Regions from separate parts of the Pseudomonas sp. MPR-R2A5 genome, predicted to be linked through region 1. Evidence: riboswitches for the same ligand, from Rfam matches in the RefSeq annotation. Region 1 holds a riboswitch; each other region holds the start of a gene.

Region 1 (5,957 bases):
CGCCAGGCGCGTTGGCTCAGGTGGGTGGCGTCGACGTCGTGCAGGGCCTGGCGCACGATGCGATCGTCTTCGCTGGACCACGGGCTCAGCGCCGACAACCACGGTGTGCGCCCCAGTGCCACGGCGTCGAATACGCGGATGGCATCGTCGGTGTCGGCCTGTTGTTCCACCACTGCCAGGCGTTGTGCGATGGCGCGGCGGGACAGTTCGCCCAAACGCTCACCGCCCAGGTGCACCTCGCCGCTGGCCGGTGCGCGCAAGCCGGCGAGCAGTTTGAGCAGGGTCGATTTGCCGGAGCCGTTCGGCCCGACGATACCCAAGGTTTCCCCCGACTGGACTTGCAGGTGAATATCGCGCAGCAACTGGGCCTCTCGCACCTTGAAGCCCAGGGCCGTGCAGCTCAGCACCGTCATCGCGCATTCCTCCGGCCGATCAGGATCAGCGCAAATACCGGCGCGCCGACGAGTGCGGTGACCACGCCCACCGGAATGACCTGGCCCTTGATCAAGGTGCGTGACAGCACATCGGCTGTAATCAAAAACAACGCGCCTCCCAAGGCGCTGGCCGGCAGCAGGCGTGAGTGCCCGGTACCGAGCAACAGGCGTGCGGCGTGAGGGATGACCAGGCCGACAAAACCAATGGAGCCGACAATCGACACCATCACCGCGGTGACCAACGCCGCGCAGCCCACCAGCACAAATTGCACGCGGCGCACCGGGATGCCGAGGGACGCCGCCGAGTCGCTGCCGAAGGTGAATGCATCCAGTGCGCGGCGGTGCCACAGGCACACCGCCAACCCCGCGACGGCCACCGGTACCGCCAGCCACACCGACGACCAACGCACGCCGCTGAGATTACCCAGCAACCAGAACAGGATGCCGCGCGCCTGTTCGGAGCTGGCGGACTTGGTGATCAGGAACGCGGTCAGCGCGTTGAACAGCTGCGAACCGGCGATGCCTGCCAGGATGATCTGGCCGGTGCCGCTCGACGACCCGCTGGCCCGGGCGAGCAAAATCACCAGCGCAAACGCCGCCATCGCCCCGGCAAAGGCGCCGGCGGACAGCGAGATCAAGCCACCGCCGACCCCCATCAGCACCACCAGCACCGCGCCGGTCGAGGCACCGGCGCTGATGCCAAGCAGGTAGGGATCGGCCAAGGGGTTGCGCAACAACGACTGCAGAATCACCCCGCATGTGGCCAGCCCCGCACCGCAGGCGGCGGCGACCAGCGTGCGAGTGAGGCGATAGTTCCACACCACGCCTTCGTCGATAGGGTCCAGCGCGTAGCCAGCGGCCCACAGTTTATTGGCCAACACCTGGAGCACTACCTGCGGCTCGATGGCGGTTTCGCCGATGGCTACGCCGGCCAGTATGGCGATCAACAGCAGCGCCAGGGCGAGAAGCGTTCTGCTCATTTGGGCAGGTCGTAGCTGTCGATGGCGCTCGCCAGTTGGTCGAGCCCATCGAAAGTACGCACGCTGGCCTGTAGGGCCATGGCGTCAAGGATGATGATGCGGTTGTGTTTCACCGCGTCCATGTTGCGTGTCACCGGGTCGCTGCGCAGGAAGGCCAGTTTCTGTTCGTAGTTGTCGGCCGGGTAGCGGCGGCGGTCCATGCGCGCGATCACCAGGAAGGTGGGGTTGGCTTTGGCGAGGGTTTCCCAGCCGACGGCGGGCCACTCTTCATCGGACTGCACCACGTTGTGCAAGCCGAGGGTTTGCAGCATGAATTCGGGGACACCCTTGTGGCCGGCCACATAGGGATCGCTGGCCATTTCGGCGCTGGAGAACCACACCAGCGCACTGGCCTGCTTGAGGCCCTTGTTGCGGGCGGTGGCGACGGACTTGGCCAGGCGCGCCTTGAGCGCCTCGTTCAGTTGCTGGCCGCGGTCCGGCACGTCGAAAATCTCGGCCAGTTGGCTGATGCTTTTATAAATGGTGTCGATGCGGAACGGCTCCAGGCGTGTGCCGTCGGCGCCCACCAGGTTGTTCTTGCCTTCGCAGTCGGAGGGCAGCAGGTAGGTGGGGATCTTCAATTCATGAAACTGCTCGCGGGTGCCGACCACGCCTTGTGGGCCAACCACCCATTCCAACTCGGCGGCCACCAGTTGCGGGCGCTTGGCAATGACCGCTTCGAAGCTTGGCTCATTGTTGGCCAGGCGCTCGATGGTGTCGTTCTGTGCCTTGAACTGCGGCAACACGTTGTTGAACCACAACGCCGTGCCGACCACTGTGTTGCCCACACCCAGGGCGTAGAGCATTTCGGTCGCCGCCTGGCCAATGGTTACGCTGCGGGCGGGCGCTTGCTGAAAGGTCAGGGTGCTGCCGCAGTTCTCCAGCGTCAGCGGGTAGTGGGTGGGCGTCGCCTGGGCCAGGGCACAGAAGCCCAGGCCGGTGAGCAAGGCGGTAACGCGTGGCAGCATGGGGCAATCTCCTGGGAGCCGTACGTGGAACTGGGGAGGTACGGTTCGGAAATACGCCCTCGGACGCTGCGGTGGAGGCAGCCAAGGATGTCCTTCCCGGACACCCCGCCGGTTAGTGGTTTTACTGGGCCGGCAGGTCTCCTGACTGATGCGTCTTCACCCGGCTCCAGCCTTCCCGGAGGGTATCCAGTGGCGTTGAGGAGCAGGCTCGGCATCTACAGTTGCGGGGGCAGTTCCGATTGACGCGGGGGTACCGCGCTTCGGATTCCCTATTAGTCCCGTTTGGGAACCGGCGCGGTATGGTAGTCGATTGGGCTGGGGAGGGGGAACCGAATGGCGGCTTTCTGTAGGCGCGTATAGGCTCGCGCCCACATAAAGCCGCGGTAACCGGTCAGAGGCGTATATCTTCAGGGCCGCGGATCAGTGCTTCAATTCGCGTCCCCGTGGCGCGCTCTTCATTGCTGAAACCGTCGTAGTCGGCCAGGTTGGCGAAACGGATGCCGGTCAATTGCTCGATCTGGATCACACTGCGCCGGTAGGTCCGCAGTTGGCCAAATACCAGATCAAGCTGACCGAGTTCACGGCTCTGGTCGATCATGTAGGCGCTGGCAGAGGGCTTGCCGTCGTCGCCGAGGTAGGCCACCACTTTCCAGAATGCCTTGGGGATTTTCACGCCGCGGTAGACACGGTCGTCATCGGCCAACACCGGGCCGGTAAACACCGTGGCCCGGGCCTTCCAGCGTTGTGTGTTGTCGAGAATGTAGTCTTCGAGCTCCAGCCAGGTCTTCTGGTTGAACCCGCTCATCTGCGGCGAGCAATTGGTGAAATGGAACGTGTCGAGGTTGGCGGTGTTGGCCTCGTCGCCCCAGTTGGGATCCTGTCGTCGCACCAGGTGGCCGCGATCCAGGCCGTTGTTGGTGTAGAGCTCGTCGCCGATCTGCGCGCTGATGGGCAGGCGGCCGTCGTAGGCCCAGGTGTCGTTGCTGCGAACGATATCCACCGCCTGTCCGCCGTCGATATTCACGCCCACATAGAGCGCCATCCGTCGGGAACGTGACAGGGTCACCGAGAAATGCGTGTAGTCCAGGCGCAGCGGCTGGACGTCAGTTGCCAATGCCTCATCCACCGTGGGCCACGGCACGGCGAAGCCGCTGAGAAAGTCGGGTGCGTAGCCACGCCGGTCCTGCAGATCCTTGGCGGGCGTCACACGGGGCGTCGCCGCCCTGGCTTCCATCAGGCTGGGGGTGGCCGGGATCAACGGGCGTAGATCGACGAGCCGGGGGCGGTGGGTCAGGTCAATTTTGGCTTTGCGTGCTGGCATCGCGAGTTCCTCGCAGTCTTGGGTAAACACGACTGCAACACAGGTTCATGACAATTAGGGCCAGGTGCCCGCAGCAGGGCTATCCTGAACCGGTGACCCGGACGTTCATTACCCGCCAAAAGGAGCCAGCCCATGTGTGTTCGCCACCCGCGCCAGGCGATTTTCTGCCTGATCCCGCCTTACATCCTCGACCAGATCGCGCGTAACGGTAATAAAACGCAACGGGACGTCGCGCTACGTACCCGCGCCAAGGACAGCACGTTCCGCTCGTTGCGCATGGTCGCCGAGCCCGCTCATGGCCCGGCCCGTATGGCCTTGGCCATGGGCGCCGGCAAACGGCGTTCGATCTACGGCGCCGAGGGCACGGATAGCCTGCCAGGCAAGCTGATCCGCGGCGAAGGGCAGCCCGCCAGCGGCGATGCGGCCGTAGACGAAGCTTATGACGGTTTGGGCGCCACGTTCGATTTTTTTGACCAGGTCTTCGACCGCAACTCCATCGACGATGCCGGTATGGCGCTGGACGCGACCGTGCATTTTGGCCAGAACTACAACAATGCGTTCTGGAACTCGACCCAGATGGTGTTTGGTGATGGCGATCAGCAATTATTCAACCGGTTCACGATCGCGCTTGATGTGATTGGCCATGAATTGGCCCACGGCGTGACCGAGGATGAAGCCAAGCTGATGTATTTCAATCAATCCGGCGCCTTGAACGAGTCGTTGTCGGATGTGTTTGGCTCGCTGATCAAACAGTACTCGTTGCAGCAGAAGGCGCAAGATGCCGATTGGTTGATCGGCAAAGGGTTGTTTACCGACAAGATCAAAGGCATTGCGCTGCGCTCGATGAAAGCACCCGGTACTGCCTTTGACGACAAGTTGCTGGGCAAGGATCCACAACCGGGGCATATGGATGATTTCGTACAGACTTACGAGGACAATGGCGGGGTGCATATCAATTCTGGCATTCCCAACCATGCGTTCTATCAGGTGGCCACGAAGCTGGGTGGGTTTGCCTGGGAACGTGCGGGGCGGATCTGGTATGACGCATTGCGCGATGCACGCTTGCGGCCGAACTCAGGGTTCCTGCGCTTCGCGCGGATTACCTACGATATCGCCGGTCGACTGTATGGCGCGAACAAGGATGAGCAGAAGGCGGTCAAGGAGGGCTGGAAAGCGGTTGGCATTCATGTGTGACAAACCGCCTGTGCGGTGAGGAGCAGCCATGCAAATTTCGATCAAGGAAAACGGCGGGCCGGCGTTTTTTCCGGGGCTGGCCAAACCTCGTACGGTGCAGCTGGACACGCTGCCCGAGCCGGACCAGCAGGAATTGCGGCAACTGATCGAGGCGTCAAACTTCTTTGAGTTGCCGCAAAGCACCGCGCCAGAACCCGGCAACCCAAGCCAGGTGCATTACACGTTGACCGTGACGGAAGGCGAGCGTGAGCACACGGTCTGCGTGCTGGCGCCGGTGAAGTCGCAGGCGCTGGATGGGCTGGTGCAGTGTGTGCGGCGGCATATTCGCTGTTGAGGCAGGTTCAGGGCCTGCCCGAACTTACTTGCGATCCAGCCAAACGGTCTGCGCGTTGCAGAACTCGCGCACGCCAAAGTGCGACAACTCGCGACCGAAGCCGCTCTTCTTCACGCCACCAAACGCCACCCGAGGGTCGGAGACGCTGAAAGCATTCACGAAGATCCCGCCGGTTTCCAGCTGGTTCGCAATGTCGCGGGCCTTGGCTGGATCCCTGGTGAAGATGCTCGCGGTGAGGCCGAACTCGCTGTCATTGGCCAGGGCCACGGCATGGTCGGCGTCGCGGGCGGTGATGATCGAGGCCACGGGGCCGAACAGTTCCTCTTTGAACGAGGTCATCTGGTCGGTGACGTCGGCCAGTACGGTCGGCGCGTAGTAGTTGCCGGCGCCGGCTACTTTGTCGCCGCCCAGCAGTAGGGTCGCGCCTTGCGCCAGGGTCGCCTGGACCTGGGCGTGCAGTTCGTCGCGCAGGTCGAAGCGGGCCATGGGGCCGACGTAGGTGGCGGTCGAGGTCGGGTCGCCCATCACCAGGGCACGGCTGGCTTCGACAAACTTGGCGGTGAAGGCCTCCACCACACCCGCTTCGACGATCAGGCGCTTGGCCGCGGCGCAGACTTGGCCGCTGTTCTGGAAGCGGCCGATCACGGCGGCCTGGACGGCGGCATCGAGGTCGGCATCGTTGAGCAC
Region 2 (5,957 bases), on a different contig from region 1:
CCCGGGGTTCGAACAGCGAGACCCAGCCCATGCCCAAGCCCTCGACGCGCGCGGCCAGCCACAGATTCTGAATCGCGCAGGCCAGGGAGGCCATGTCCATTTCCGGCAAGGTACGTCGCCCGAAGATATGCCGCTCGCGATCGTCCATCAGCGCCGCCACCAGCACTTCGGCGCAGTCATGGATGCCTTCGACCTTGAGCTTCATGAATTCATCGGAGCGCTCGCCCAAGGCTTCGGCGGTGCGTATACGTTCTTCCTCCACCAGTTGCTGGATCTGCCCTCGTAGCTGGCGGTCGCTGATGCGGATAAAGCGCCAGGGCTGCATCAGGCCGACGCTGGGCGCCTGGTGCGCGGCCTGGAGCAGGCGATGCAGCAAGTGCGGGGCCACCGTGCCGCCGGTGAAATGGCGCATGTCGCGGCGTTCGGCGATGGCGCGGTAAACGGCGTCGCGCTCGGCCGGGGGGAAAGCGTTGTCACTCATGGGACTGGGCTGACTCAAGGTCGGGCGCAAACAGCGCAGCAACCGCACGGGGATTGGAGGGGAAGTAGAAGTGCACGTAGGAAGCGGTCATCCGCCCTTGCCGATACACCGCCTCGGCACCCCGCCCGCCGTTGGGGCTCAAGCCACGGGCGATCGGTTGCCAGTCGGTGCTGGTCAGGGAATGGTGGTAGGTGTGCCCGCGCAATACGCCTTCCGGCAACTCGACGCTTTGCAGGGCAAGGGCCGCCAGTTTCTTCTGCATCACCGCATCCCCCTGCAACAGGCCGACCAGCTCGGCACGGGTGCCGTCGACATCGGTGAGCGAGTCCAGCAGGTAGAGCATGCCGCCACACTCGGCAAGCAAGGGTTTACCGGCAGCATGATGGGCACGGATGGCATCGAGCATCGAGGTGTTTTCCGCCAGCGCCTGGTGATGCAGCTCCGGGTACCCGCCTGGCAGATAGAGGCTGTCGGCCTCGGGCACTTGGCGATCATGAATCGGTGAGAAAAAGCGCAACTCGGCCCCCATCGCCCGCAATAGATCCAGGCTGGCGCCATAGGTGAAGGCAAAGGCTTCGTCACGGGCCACGGCGATGCGCACACCGGCGAGCAGCGGTTCGGCTTCGATCACTTCAGGCGCGGCGAAGGTCACCGGCGGCGGCAAGGCAACTTCACAACTGTTGCCCAGGGCCTGGGCAGCGGCGTCCAGGCGTACGTCGAGGTCATTCAGTTCGCTGGCTTGCACCAGGCCAAGATGGCGGCTGGGCAACTCAATCCCGGTTTCACGGGACAACGCGCCGTACCAGCGCAGGCCTTCGGTGAGGCTCCCTTCGAGCAGTTGCGCATGGCGCAAGGTGCCGACACGGTTGGCCAACACACCGGCAAACGGCAAGTCCGGCTGATAACGCGCCAGGCCCAGGGCCAGGGCACCGAAGGTCTGGGCCATGGCGGTGCCGTCGATCACCGCCAGCACCGGCACACCGAAGTGCCGCGCCAGGTCGGCGCTGGACGGCGTACCGTCAAACAGGCCCATGACGCCTTCGATCAGGATCAGGTCGGCCTCCCCTGCCGCTTCCCACAGCAAGCGACGACTTTCCTGCTCGCCAACCATCCACATATCCAACTGATACACCGGCGCACCGCTGGCGCGTTCGTGGATCATCGGGTCGAGGAAGTCCGGGCCGCATTTGAACACGCGTACTTTGCGCCCCAGGTTGCGGTGCAAACGGGCCAGCGCAGCGGTGACCGTGGTTTTGCCCTGGCCGGACGCCGGTGCGGCGATCAGTACGGCCGGACAATGACGGGGCTGATTCAAAGTTCGACGCCCTTCTGTGCCTTGATACCGGCCTGGAACGCGTGCTTGAGCATGCCCATTTCGGTGACGGTGTCACCCATCTCGATCAACTCCGGCTTGGCGCCACGGCCGGTAACCACCACGTGCTGCATCGGCGGACGGGCTTGCAGGTCGCTCAGTACCTGGTCCAGGTCGAGGTAGCCATGCTTGAGGGCGATGTTCAGCTCATCCAGCACCACTAGGCCGATGCTCGGGTCTTGCAGCAGTTCGCGAGACACGGCCCAGGCGGCCTCGGCGGCGGCGATGTCGCGCTGGCGGTCCTGGGTTTCCCAGGTGAAGCCTTCGCCCATGACGTGAAAGCGCACTTGTTCGGGGAAACGCCGGAAGAACAATTCTTCGCCGGTGCTGTTACGGCCTTTGATGAACTGCACCACGCCGCACTGCATGCCGTGGCCCATGGCGCGCGCGAGCATGCCGAACGCAGAGCTGCTTTTGCCTTTGCCGTTGCCGGTCAGCACCAGCAGCAAACCGCATTCGTTCGGGGAATTGGCAATGCGCTCGTCAATCACGGCTTTTTTGCGCAGCATGCGCGCCAGGTGGCGTTCGTCGCGGTCGGGGGAATCGGTCATGGCAGCTCTCCGTTGGGGCTGGACAAAAACGGCGGGCAGGAAAAAACAAAAACAGACAGCCAAGCATCGCCCACCGTGATGCTGTTGGATGATCCAGGCCGGTCTCCGGACTCATGAGTGGCTCGCTTTATAGAAAGCAGGCCGACGCTGCGCCTTCCCATATCGCAGCGCGATACAGTGGCCAATAGCACCGTCTTGACTCATTTACCGTTGCGGGGGCAGCGCCGGAATTGCGGCAACACTGTGTACAAGTGCGCTCACTCACCGGCTTCCCTGTTTCACTCAGTCGACCCTTGGGTCACAGAGCACCTGAAACAAGTCGCGAAGGTTAGTGGGTTGGGGGGGGAGCGTCAATTAAAGCTGGCCTTGCACTTGAACCATCGTGCCGCAGCACTCCTCTACCCTTACAGGCATTCAGGAGAAAACCATGCATAAAACAAGACTCGCCCTACTGATCATGGTCGCAGGCACCCTCGCTGCCTGCGGAGAAAGCTCGACCTTGAAGGTATCGGATGGCACCGGCCCTTCGCCCCAACTGCCAGAGCCCAACAAGACCCTGATCCCCACCGTGAATATCGCCCCAGCCATTGGCTGGCCTGATGGCATGAAGCCAACCGCCGCCGCGGGCACCCAAGTGACAGCGTTCGCCGAAGGCCTGGATCACCCTCGCTGGCTGTATGTGCTACCCAATGGCGATGTGTTGGTGGCCGAAACCAATGCGCCGCCCAAGCCGGATGACGCCAAGGGCATTCGCGGCTGGGTAATGGAAAAGGTCATGGGCCGTGCCGGTGCCGGCGTGCCCAGCCCGAACCGCATCACCTTGCTGCGCGATGCCGATCACGATGGCGTCGCCGAGACCCGCACGGTCTTCCTGGAAAATCTCAACTCGCCGTTCGGCATGACCCTGGTGGGCAACGACCTCTACGTGGCCGACTCAGACAAGCTGCTGCGCTTTCCCTATCAACCGGGCGAAACCGCAATCACGCAGGCCGGCACCACGGTGGTCGACCTGCCGGGCGGCAGCATCAACCACCACTGGACGAAAAACGTGGTAGCCAGCAAGGACGGCAGCAAGTTGTATGTGAGCGTCGGTTCCAACAGCAACGTCGGCGAGAACGGCCTGGAAGCGGAACAAGGTCGGGCGGCGATCTGGGAAGTCGATCGCGCCAGTGGCCAGCACCGGATTTTCGCTTCGGGCCTGCGCAACCCCAACGGCATGGCCTGGGAACCGCAGAGCGGCAAGCTGTGGACCGCGGTCAACGAGCGCGATGAGATCGGCAGCGACCTGGTGCCGGACTACATCACCTCGGTCAAGGATGGCGCGTTTTATGGCTGGCCATTCAGCTACTACGGGCAACATGTGGATGTGCGTGTCACACCACAGGACCCGGCCCTGGTCGCCAAGGCGATCGCGCCAGACTACGCCGTCGGCCCGCATACCGCTTCGCTGGGGCTGACCTTCGCCGAAGGCAGCAAATTACCTGCACCGTTCGTCAACGGCGCCTTTATCGGCCAGCACGGGTCATGGAACCGCAAGCCGCACAGTGGCTACAAGGTGATCTTTGTGCCGTTCGAAGGTGGCAAGCCCAAGGGGCAGCCAGTGGACGTGCTGACCGGGTTCCTCGACAAGGATGAAAACGCCATGGGCCGGCCGGTGGGTGTGGTGATCGATCAGCAGGGGGACCTGCTGGTGGCGGATGATGTGGGGAATAAGGTGTGGCGGGTGTCTGCTGTTAAGTAACTTTTCTCAAGACCACCACAAAAAATGTGGGAGGGAGCTTGCTCCCTCCCACATTGGGTTCGGTTTCTGGCTTAGGGATTGCGGGCCAAGTGCTCAGCCGGCAACACGCGCTTGGCACTCAGGTAGGCGTTCTGCCAATAGGCTTTGGACAAGGTGTCCAGCTTCACCGTACCGCCCGTTTGTGGCGCATGCACAAAGCGCCCTTCGCCTACATAGATCCCGGCATGACTGACCTGTGACCCACCACCGGTGGCAAAGAACAGCAAGTCACCGGTCTGCAGGTTTTCTTCGCTGACATCCTGGGCGCGCATCACGATCAATTCGCGGGTGGTGCGCGGCAGGGAAATGCCAGCGGCATCGCGGTAGACGAAGCCGATCAAGCCACTGCAATCAAAACCCGAATCCGGCGTATTGCCGCCCCATCGGTAAGGCGTGCCGACCAGGCCCAGCGCGCGGAAGAGCACATCTTCAGCAGCAGGCGAGAAACTTTGGCTGGAATAGTTGAACACCGGCTTAGGCTTGGCCGCTACGTGAGCGGGTGGCGGTGTGCGGCTTGCGCAGGCGCTGAGGAGCGCGGCGCAAACAATAAGAATCAGGCGGGCCGAGGTCGACATGTGCAGAACAATCCTGGTCTGGATGCGGCTTTCGCTGCCGAACGCTGAAAACCAGAACGCGCAAGCAAAGCTTGCGCGAACGGATTACAACAATATCCAGGGATTCTAGCGCTTACACGTCAAACTTCAAGTATCACTTTAACTTTACTTGCTGGCGGTAACCGTTGTCGGGGCCATGGCGAGTGCGCGCTTGGCTTCGATAAAGGTTTTGCTCCAGTAGCTGTCACCCAGGTTGTCGACTCGAACACCGCCACTGCGACGGCTGCTGGAGTGGATAAACTGGTTATCGCCCAAGTAGATACCGGCGTGACTGACACGACCACGGCCTGCAGTACTGAAGAAAAGCAGATCACCGGGCTTGAGGTTGTTGCGCGCGACCAACGGTGCTTTCACGTTGATCATTTCGCGAGTGGAGCGTGGCAGGTTCATGCCAGCTTCTTCACGAAACAGGTAGCCGATGAAACCGCTGCAGTCGAAACCGGCTTCAGAGGTACCACCGAAACGGTAACGGGTACCGATCAGGGACATGCCGCGTTCGAGGATGCTGTCGGCCAGAACGGGAAGCTGATAAGGCTTGCTGCCGGCAAAGTCGGCCAGTTCCTTTTCGGTTGCCACTTCTTCTTCGTAAACGGTAGAAGACTGTGCAGCAACAAATTTTGCCTGGGATTGCTGTTGGCTTTTGTGCTGCTCAGCCACTTGTTGAGGGTGGGAGGCGCAACCAAACAACAGGGTAACGAGTGCGAGAGGCACGAGGGGTGCGAAGCGATTTAGCATGGGCACGACCGTGGCTGATGTGTAAAGAAGTCGAGACTATGCCCTCTATCACATCGATTTGCAAATTCAATCGCGCTCTATGTGACTTACTGTTTGCGCCATGACATCTAAGCCCTTAATACCCTATACGTGCCTTTTGCGTGGCCAAACCGGCCAAAACGCAGGTTTTCTGGCGCCTGGAATTTGCCGAAAGCCCCGAAAAACAAGGGCTGACTACCAGCCGAGGGTTTCTTTCAGGAAGGGAATGGTCAGCTTGCGCTGGGCCTGCAAAGAGGCCTGGTCGAGCTGTTCGAGCAGATCGAACAATGCGCTCATGCTGCGCGTGCCACGGGTGAGGATAAAGTGCCCCACCTCATCGGTCAGGTGCAGGCCGCGACGGGACGCGCGCAATTGCAGGGCTCGCAACTTGTCTTCGTCGGACAGG
Region 3 (5,957 bases), on a different contig from region 1:
TGTGAATTAAAAAATCAAATTCGAATGCTGACGCTATCTCCCTGACAAGGAGGGTCAAATGTGGGAGGGGGCTTGCCCCCGATAGCGGTGCCTCAGTCGCTTCTTGAGCAGGCTGACACACTGCGATCGGGGGCAAGCCCCCTCCCAAATTTTTTTGCATTTGTTCATTTAAATCAATGCATTGTTTTAGTTTTATAAAGTGAATTATCAAGGTCGATAAAGGTGCGCATGCCCCGCCCGATACAACGACGACTCACTGAAACTGTCACTCGCCAGCACCCGGCCCACCACGATCAGCGCCGTACGCCGAAAGCCCTTGGCGGCGACTTTGTCGGCAATATCGCTGAGTGTGCCCACCGCCCAATCCTGATCCGGCCAGGTTGCCCGGTGCACCACGGCAATCGGGCAATCCGCGCCATAGTGCGGCAGCAGCTCTGCGACGATCTTCTCCAGGTGGTTGACCCCCAGGTGGATCGCCATGGTGGTGCCGTGGCGGGCCAGGCTGTCGAAGTCCTCGCCGGCCGGCATGCGGGTTTTATCGGCGTAACGGGTCAGGATTACGCTCTGGGCGATGTCCGGCAAGGTCAGTTCGGCCTCCAGCAGCGCGGCACAGGCGGCGACTGCGGTCACGCCCGGAATGATCTGGAACGGGATGCCCAGCTCGCGCAGATGACGAATCTGCTCGCCGATCGCCCCATACAGGCTCGGATCGCCGGAATGCACCCGCGCCACATCCTGGCCGTTGGCGTGGGCGGTCTTGATCAGCTCGATGATCTGCGCCAGGTGCAGTTCGGCGCTGTTGACCACCAGTTGCGCTTGATGCCCCTCCAGCACGGCCGCCGGTACCAGCGAACCGGCATAGATGATCACCGGGCAACTGCGGATCAGCCGTTGGCCTTTGACAGTGATCAATTCCGGGTCGCCGGGGCCGGCACCGATGAAGTAGACGGTCATGGAGGATTCCTGTCGAAAAACGGGCGAGCATGAAGATTGCTCATGATCGGAAGACGCAATTATCGATTTTTCAGCCGGCGCAGGCCAATGCAAAGGTGGCCTGGGCGGTTTTCTTGCGGGTGATCAGCAAGCGGGCAGGGCCTGGGGAGAGCTGTTCGGCCAGGGCCAGGGCGGCGCTTTCGGCGATGCCGTAACAGCCGGTGTGGGCAAAGGCGACCGCTGATTTATGGCTCAGACGGCCTTCATACGCGGCCAACTGTTCGGCGCTGAAGCACTGCAATGGCAGGTTCAACCTATGCGCCAGGGCCAGTAACCCCGGCTCGTCCTGTTTGCGGTCGAGACTCGCCAGTGCGGTGATGTGCTGGCGCTCGATACCCGCTTCGGCGAGGGCCGTGTCAAACAGCGCCAGCAGGGCGTGCAATTCGCAGCCCCGCTGGCAACCGAGGCCGACCGCGAGTTTCATGCCGAGTATTGATCGTCGCGGTTGCGGCGAAACAACCAGGCGCTGATCAGGCCGAGGGCCAGCCAGAAGGCGACGTTGGTCAACTGCGAGGCGATCTTGAATTGTGCTTCCAGTGCCTCTGGCGCCAGCATCGAATGCACTTGCGGCTGCGGGGCGCCGATTACGTGAGGCACCACGAGGATCGCCACGCCCAGCCCTTTAAGCAGCCAGTTGCCACCGAACACCAACAGCGCAATACCGGCCGCAGTGGAGGCGGCCGTGCCGATCCACCAGATCTGGCGTTGCGCCAGGTCGGCGGCGGCCGTGCCCGGCAGCTCGGGCGGCAGGCCCAGGGTCGGCGCCAACACAAAGGTCGCGTAGCCGGCCAGGCCCCACAGCAAGCCTTGGGCCGTGCGGGTCGGTGCGCGCAGGGTATAGAGGCCGGCCAGCATCAGGGCGAAGCCGACGGCGACCACCAGGTTGCCGCCGGTGGTCGACAGCACACGCTGCCAGCCGTCTTCCGGCTCCCAGGCTTCGGCGTCGTGGGTGTGCGCAGCGGCGCCAGCGGCATGCTCGTGCACGACTTCAGTCGCGGCCGGGGCCTTTTCGAAGGTTTCCGCCTGCAGAATCAGCGGAGCGACCCAGAAGCTTTGCAGCAGGGTCAGCAGCAGGGCGGCCAGCAAGCCGGTGAACCCTGCGGTTTGCGCAATACGTTTGATCATGTCGGCAGGTCTCAGTGGCACGGGAACGCGGCGCTGTGGCGAGTATCGTGGGCTGCGTTGTGCACCGCCTCGATATGCGAGAACCCGGCGAAATACACCAGGCACGCGCCCAGGATCGAGGCGCCGATGGCGGCGGTCAGGCGTTGGCTGAGGGTGGCGGTACTGCTGGCGGTGTGCGAAGTGCTGCTGATGATCGACATGGCGCGTCCCTATCGTGTTCAGGGTGAAACGAGCGCATGCAAACCCCGCGAGCCGGGCACGCAGGGTTTTAACAGCGCCCGCCCACCGCGGGTTTGTTATCTGATGTTATTCGGGCCGGTCTCCGGGCTTGCGAGGGACACTGGGTCTATAAAGCGTCGCCTTCCCATGCCGTACAGGCACAGTGGATCTGACGCTTCACTCGCTTACCGTTGCGGGGGCAGCACCGGACTGGTCATAAGGCTATGACTCACCGGTTTCCCGTTTCACCCTGTGAAGGGCACCCGAAACAAGGCGTGTAGGAAAGCATGCAGAGCGACGGTAGTCAAATTGACCGAGCCCCTGTAGCCTTGCACCTTCGAGGTTCTTCGGCCCAGGCCGAAGCTAAGAAGGGAACGCGGTTCAAGCCGCGGCTGCCCCCGCAACTGTGAAGGGTTTATCTGACTGCCACGCCACTGCCATTGCGGCGGGAAGGCGCAGCCAGCGCCGGTCGCAAGACCCGCAAGCCCCAAGCCAGGAGACCTGCCTCGCAACCGATTTTCCAATTCAACCGGGCGGGGTGATCCGGTGACGAAATCTGCTGCTGCGCGCCACGCAGGGCCTATCGTCCCGTATGCCCGCCCCCAAGGGCATCCGATGAAAACACTGGCCAAACTTCCCGTCACTATCGTTACCGGCTTTCTCGGCTCGGGCAAAACCACCTTGCTGCGCCACATGCTCGATAACGCCCAGGGCCGTCGCATTGCGGTGATCGTCAACGAATTCGGCGAGTTGGGCATTGACGGTGAGATCCTCAAGCAATGCTCGATCGGTTGCACCGAGGAAGAAGCCAACGGCCGCGTGTATGAACTGGCGAACGGCTGCCTGTGCTGCACCGTCCAGGAAGAGTTCTTTCCGGTGATGCGCGAACTGGTGGCCCGTCGCGGCGACCTCGACCATATCCTCATCGAAACCTCGGGCCTGGCCTTGCCCAAGCCCCTGGTGCAAGCCTTCCAATGGCCGGAAATCCGCAGCGCCTGCACCGTCGACGCGGTGATCACCGTGGTCGACAGCCCGGCGGTGGCCGCCGGCACCTTCGCCGCCTTCCCGGACCAGGTCGATGCCCAGCGCAAGCTTGATCCGAACCTGGACCACGAATCCCCGTTGCATGAACTGTTCGCCGACCAGTTGGCCAGCGCCGACCTGGTGATCCTCAACAAGTGCGACATGATCAGCCCCGAGGACCTGGCCCGCGTGCGCCTGGAAGTGGCCGAAGAGCTGCCACCCGCGGTGAAGATCGTCGAAGCCAGCAGCGGTCGCCTGCCCCTGGACGTGCTGATTGGCCTGGGCGCCGGCTCCGAAGAGCATATCGACGGCCGCCACAGCCATCACGATCATCACCACGACGGTGAAGACGACCACGACCACGACGCGTTCGACTCCATCTCCATCGACCTGCCCCAGGCCGATGAGGCACTGTTGCTCGACGCGCTGACCCAGTTGGTGGTGCAGCACGGCATCCTGCGTGTCAAAGGCTTCGCGGCGATTCCGAACAAGCCGATGCGCCTGCTGATCCAGGGCGTGGGCACGCGTTTCGACAAGCACTTCGACCGCGCCTGGGGGGCCGACGAGGCGCGTATCACGCGCCTGGTGCTGATCGGCCAGGCGCTGGACGCGGCCGGCCTCGAAGCGCAATTGCGCGCAGCGCTCAACGTTTAACCCATGCACCTGCTCAGGACTCAACCCGGCGGCTTCGTCGCGGACGACAATATCGCCGACCTGGGGCAAACCCCCGCCGAGCTGGTGATTCTGTGCAGCGGCGATTCCAGCCTGGCGCTGCTGGCCGAAGCCGCCCAGCAGTTGCCCGAGGACTACCCGAGCCTGCGCCTGGCCAACCCCATGCAGGTGCAGAACCACGCCTCGGTCGATCTGTATGTCGATGAAGTGCTGCGCCATGCCAAGGTCATCCTGATTTCGCTGCATGGTGGCATCGGGTATTGGCGCTACGGTATCGAGCGCCTGGTGGCGCTGGCCGAGCGCGGCGTCACGTTGATCCTGGTGCCCGGTGATGATCGCCCGGACCCGGAACTCAGTGGCCTCAGCACCGTGGCCGCTGAGGCACGCGACCGCTTGTGGCAGTACCTGCGCCAGGGTGGCCTGGGCAATGCCCTGGATTTTTATCGCTGCCTGGCCAGCGCTTATCTGCAGCGTGACTACGCCTGGGCCGAGCCACACACTCTGCCGCGCACTGCGATTTATCACCCGCATCAAGCCAATGCCCGCCTCAATGACTGGCAAATGGAGTGGCACCCGGAGTTTCCGGTGGCGGCGGTGCTGTTCTATCGCTCTCATTTGCAGGCGGCCAATACCGGCTTTATCGATGTGTTCTGCCAGCGTTTGCAGGCAGCGGGCCTTAACCCGTTGCCGGTGGCGGTGGCCAGTTTGAAAGAGCCCGGCTGCCTGGCGGTGGTCGAGGATTGGCTGGATGAAGTCAATGCGGCGGTGATTCTGAACACCACCGGCTTTGCCCAATCCAGCCCCGAAGCCCCCCATCTACGCCCGTTTCGCCGCAATATCCCGGTGATCCAGGCGATCTGCGCCCAGGACAACCAACCCGGCTGGCAAGCCAGCGAACAAGGCCTCGGCCCGCGCGACCTGGCGATGCACATTGCCTTGCCGGAGCTGGACGGGCGGATTATCAGCCGGCCGATCAGCTTCAAGGACCTGGCCTGGCGCAGTGAGCGCAGCCAGTCGGACGTGGTGTGCTACCGCGCCGCGCCGGAGCGTATGGACTTTGTTGCCGAACTGGCGCGGCGCTGGGTCGAACTGGCGCGGGTGCCGAATGGGGATAAGCGTATCGCGCTGATCCTGGCCAACTACCCGACCCGGGATGGCCGCATCGGCAACGGCGTGGGCCTGGATACCCCGGCCGCCGCGCTGAATATCCTGCGCGCCCTGCACAGCGAAGGTTACCCGGTGCCGGAGACGCTTCCCGACAGCGGCACGGCGCTGATCCATGAACTGCTCGGCGGTGTCACCAACGACCTGGACAGCCTCGACCTGCGCCCCTGCCACCAAAGCCTGGGGCTGGACGACTACGCGGTGATGTTCAGCCGCTTGCCCGAGGCCAACCGCCAAGCGGTACTGGCGCGCTGGGGCTCGCCCGACAACGACCCGATGTGTCGCGACGGCCGCCTGATGATTGCCGGCCTGCGCCTGGGCCAGACGTTCGTCGGTATCCAGCCCGCACGCGGCTACCAGGTGGACGCCAGCGCGGTGTATCACGACCCGGACCTGGTACCGCCGCATGCTTACCTGGCGTTTTACTTCTGGTTGCGCCACACCTACGGCGCCCACGGCGTGATCCATGTCGGTAAGCACGGCAACCTGGAATGGCTGCCGGGCAAGGGCGTGGGGCTGTCGGAAAACTGCTGGCCCGACGCGTTACTGGGCCCGCTGCCGAATATCTACCCGTTTATCGTCAACGACCCGGGCGAGGGCGCCCAAGCCAAGCGCCGCACCCAGGCAGTGATCATCGATCACCTGATGCCGCCGCTGACCCGTGCCGAAACCTATGGGCCGTTGCGCGACCTGGAGCTGTTGGCCGACGAATACTACGAGGCGCAATTGCTCGACCCGCGCCGCGCCCGTGAGCTGCAAAA

What was found. A riboswitch is a leader RNA that binds a small molecule or an ion and turns the genes downstream of it on or off. The one in region 1 is predicted to bind cobalamin.
Positions count from the first base shown of each region.
Region 2: another riboswitch for cobalamin. It lies ahead of cobO (cob(I)yrinic acid a,c-diamide adenosyltransferase); the one in region 1 lies ahead of AC1Q6I_RS31680 (ABC transporter substrate-binding protein).
Region 3: another riboswitch for cobalamin. It lies ahead of AC1Q6I_RS14185 (CbtB domain-containing protein); the one in region 1 lies ahead of AC1Q6I_RS31680 (ABC transporter substrate-binding protein).

Region 1 covers NZ_JBXAFK010000067.1:20,078-26,034, forward strand. The annotation lists gene AC1Q6I_RS31670 (ABC transporter ATP-binding protein) at 1-413, opposite strand, end outside; gene AC1Q6I_RS31675 (FecCD family ABC transporter permease) at 410-1,414, opposite strand; gene AC1Q6I_RS31680 (ABC transporter substrate-binding protein) at 1,411-2,421, opposite strand; cobalamin riboswitch at 2,536-2,730, opposite strand; gene AC1Q6I_RS31685 (DNA/RNA non-specific endonuclease) at 2,813-3,742, opposite strand; gene AC1Q6I_RS31690 (M4 family metallopeptidase) at 3,875-4,936, shown strand; gene AC1Q6I_RS31695 (protealysin inhibitor emfourin) at 4,965-5,270, shown strand; gene AC1Q6I_RS31700 (aldehyde dehydrogenase family protein) at 5,295-5,957, opposite strand, start outside.
Region 2 covers NZ_JBXAFK010000003.1:205,165-211,121, reverse strand. The annotation lists gene bluB (5,6-dimethylbenzimidazole synthase) at 1-481, opposite strand, end outside; gene AC1Q6I_RS03685 (cobyrinic acid a,c-diamide synthase CobB) at 474-1,796, opposite strand; gene cobO (cob(I)yrinic acid a,c-diamide adenosyltransferase) at 1,793-2,404, opposite strand; cobalamin riboswitch at 2,484-2,732, opposite strand; gene AC1Q6I_RS03675 (PQQ-dependent sugar dehydrogenase) at 2,832-4,145, shown strand; gene AC1Q6I_RS03670 (C40 family peptidase) at 4,217-4,759, opposite strand; gene AC1Q6I_RS03665 (C40 family peptidase) at 4,904-5,533, opposite strand; gene hda (DnaA regulatory inactivator Hda) at 5,747-5,957, opposite strand, start outside.
Region 3 covers NZ_JBXAFK010000017.1:40,228-46,184, forward strand. The annotation lists gene cobM (precorrin-4 C(11)-methyltransferase) at 208-954, opposite strand; gene AC1Q6I_RS14175 (cobalamin biosynthesis protein) at 1,025-1,417, opposite strand; gene AC1Q6I_RS14180 (CbtA family protein) at 1,414-2,118, opposite strand; gene AC1Q6I_RS14185 (CbtB domain-containing protein) at 2,130-2,318, opposite strand; cobalamin riboswitch at 2,415-2,619, opposite strand; cobalamin riboswitch at 2,661-2,860, shown strand; gene cobW (cobalamin biosynthesis protein CobW) at 2,953-4,014, shown strand; gene cobN (cobaltochelatase subunit CobN) at 4,018-5,957, shown strand, end outside.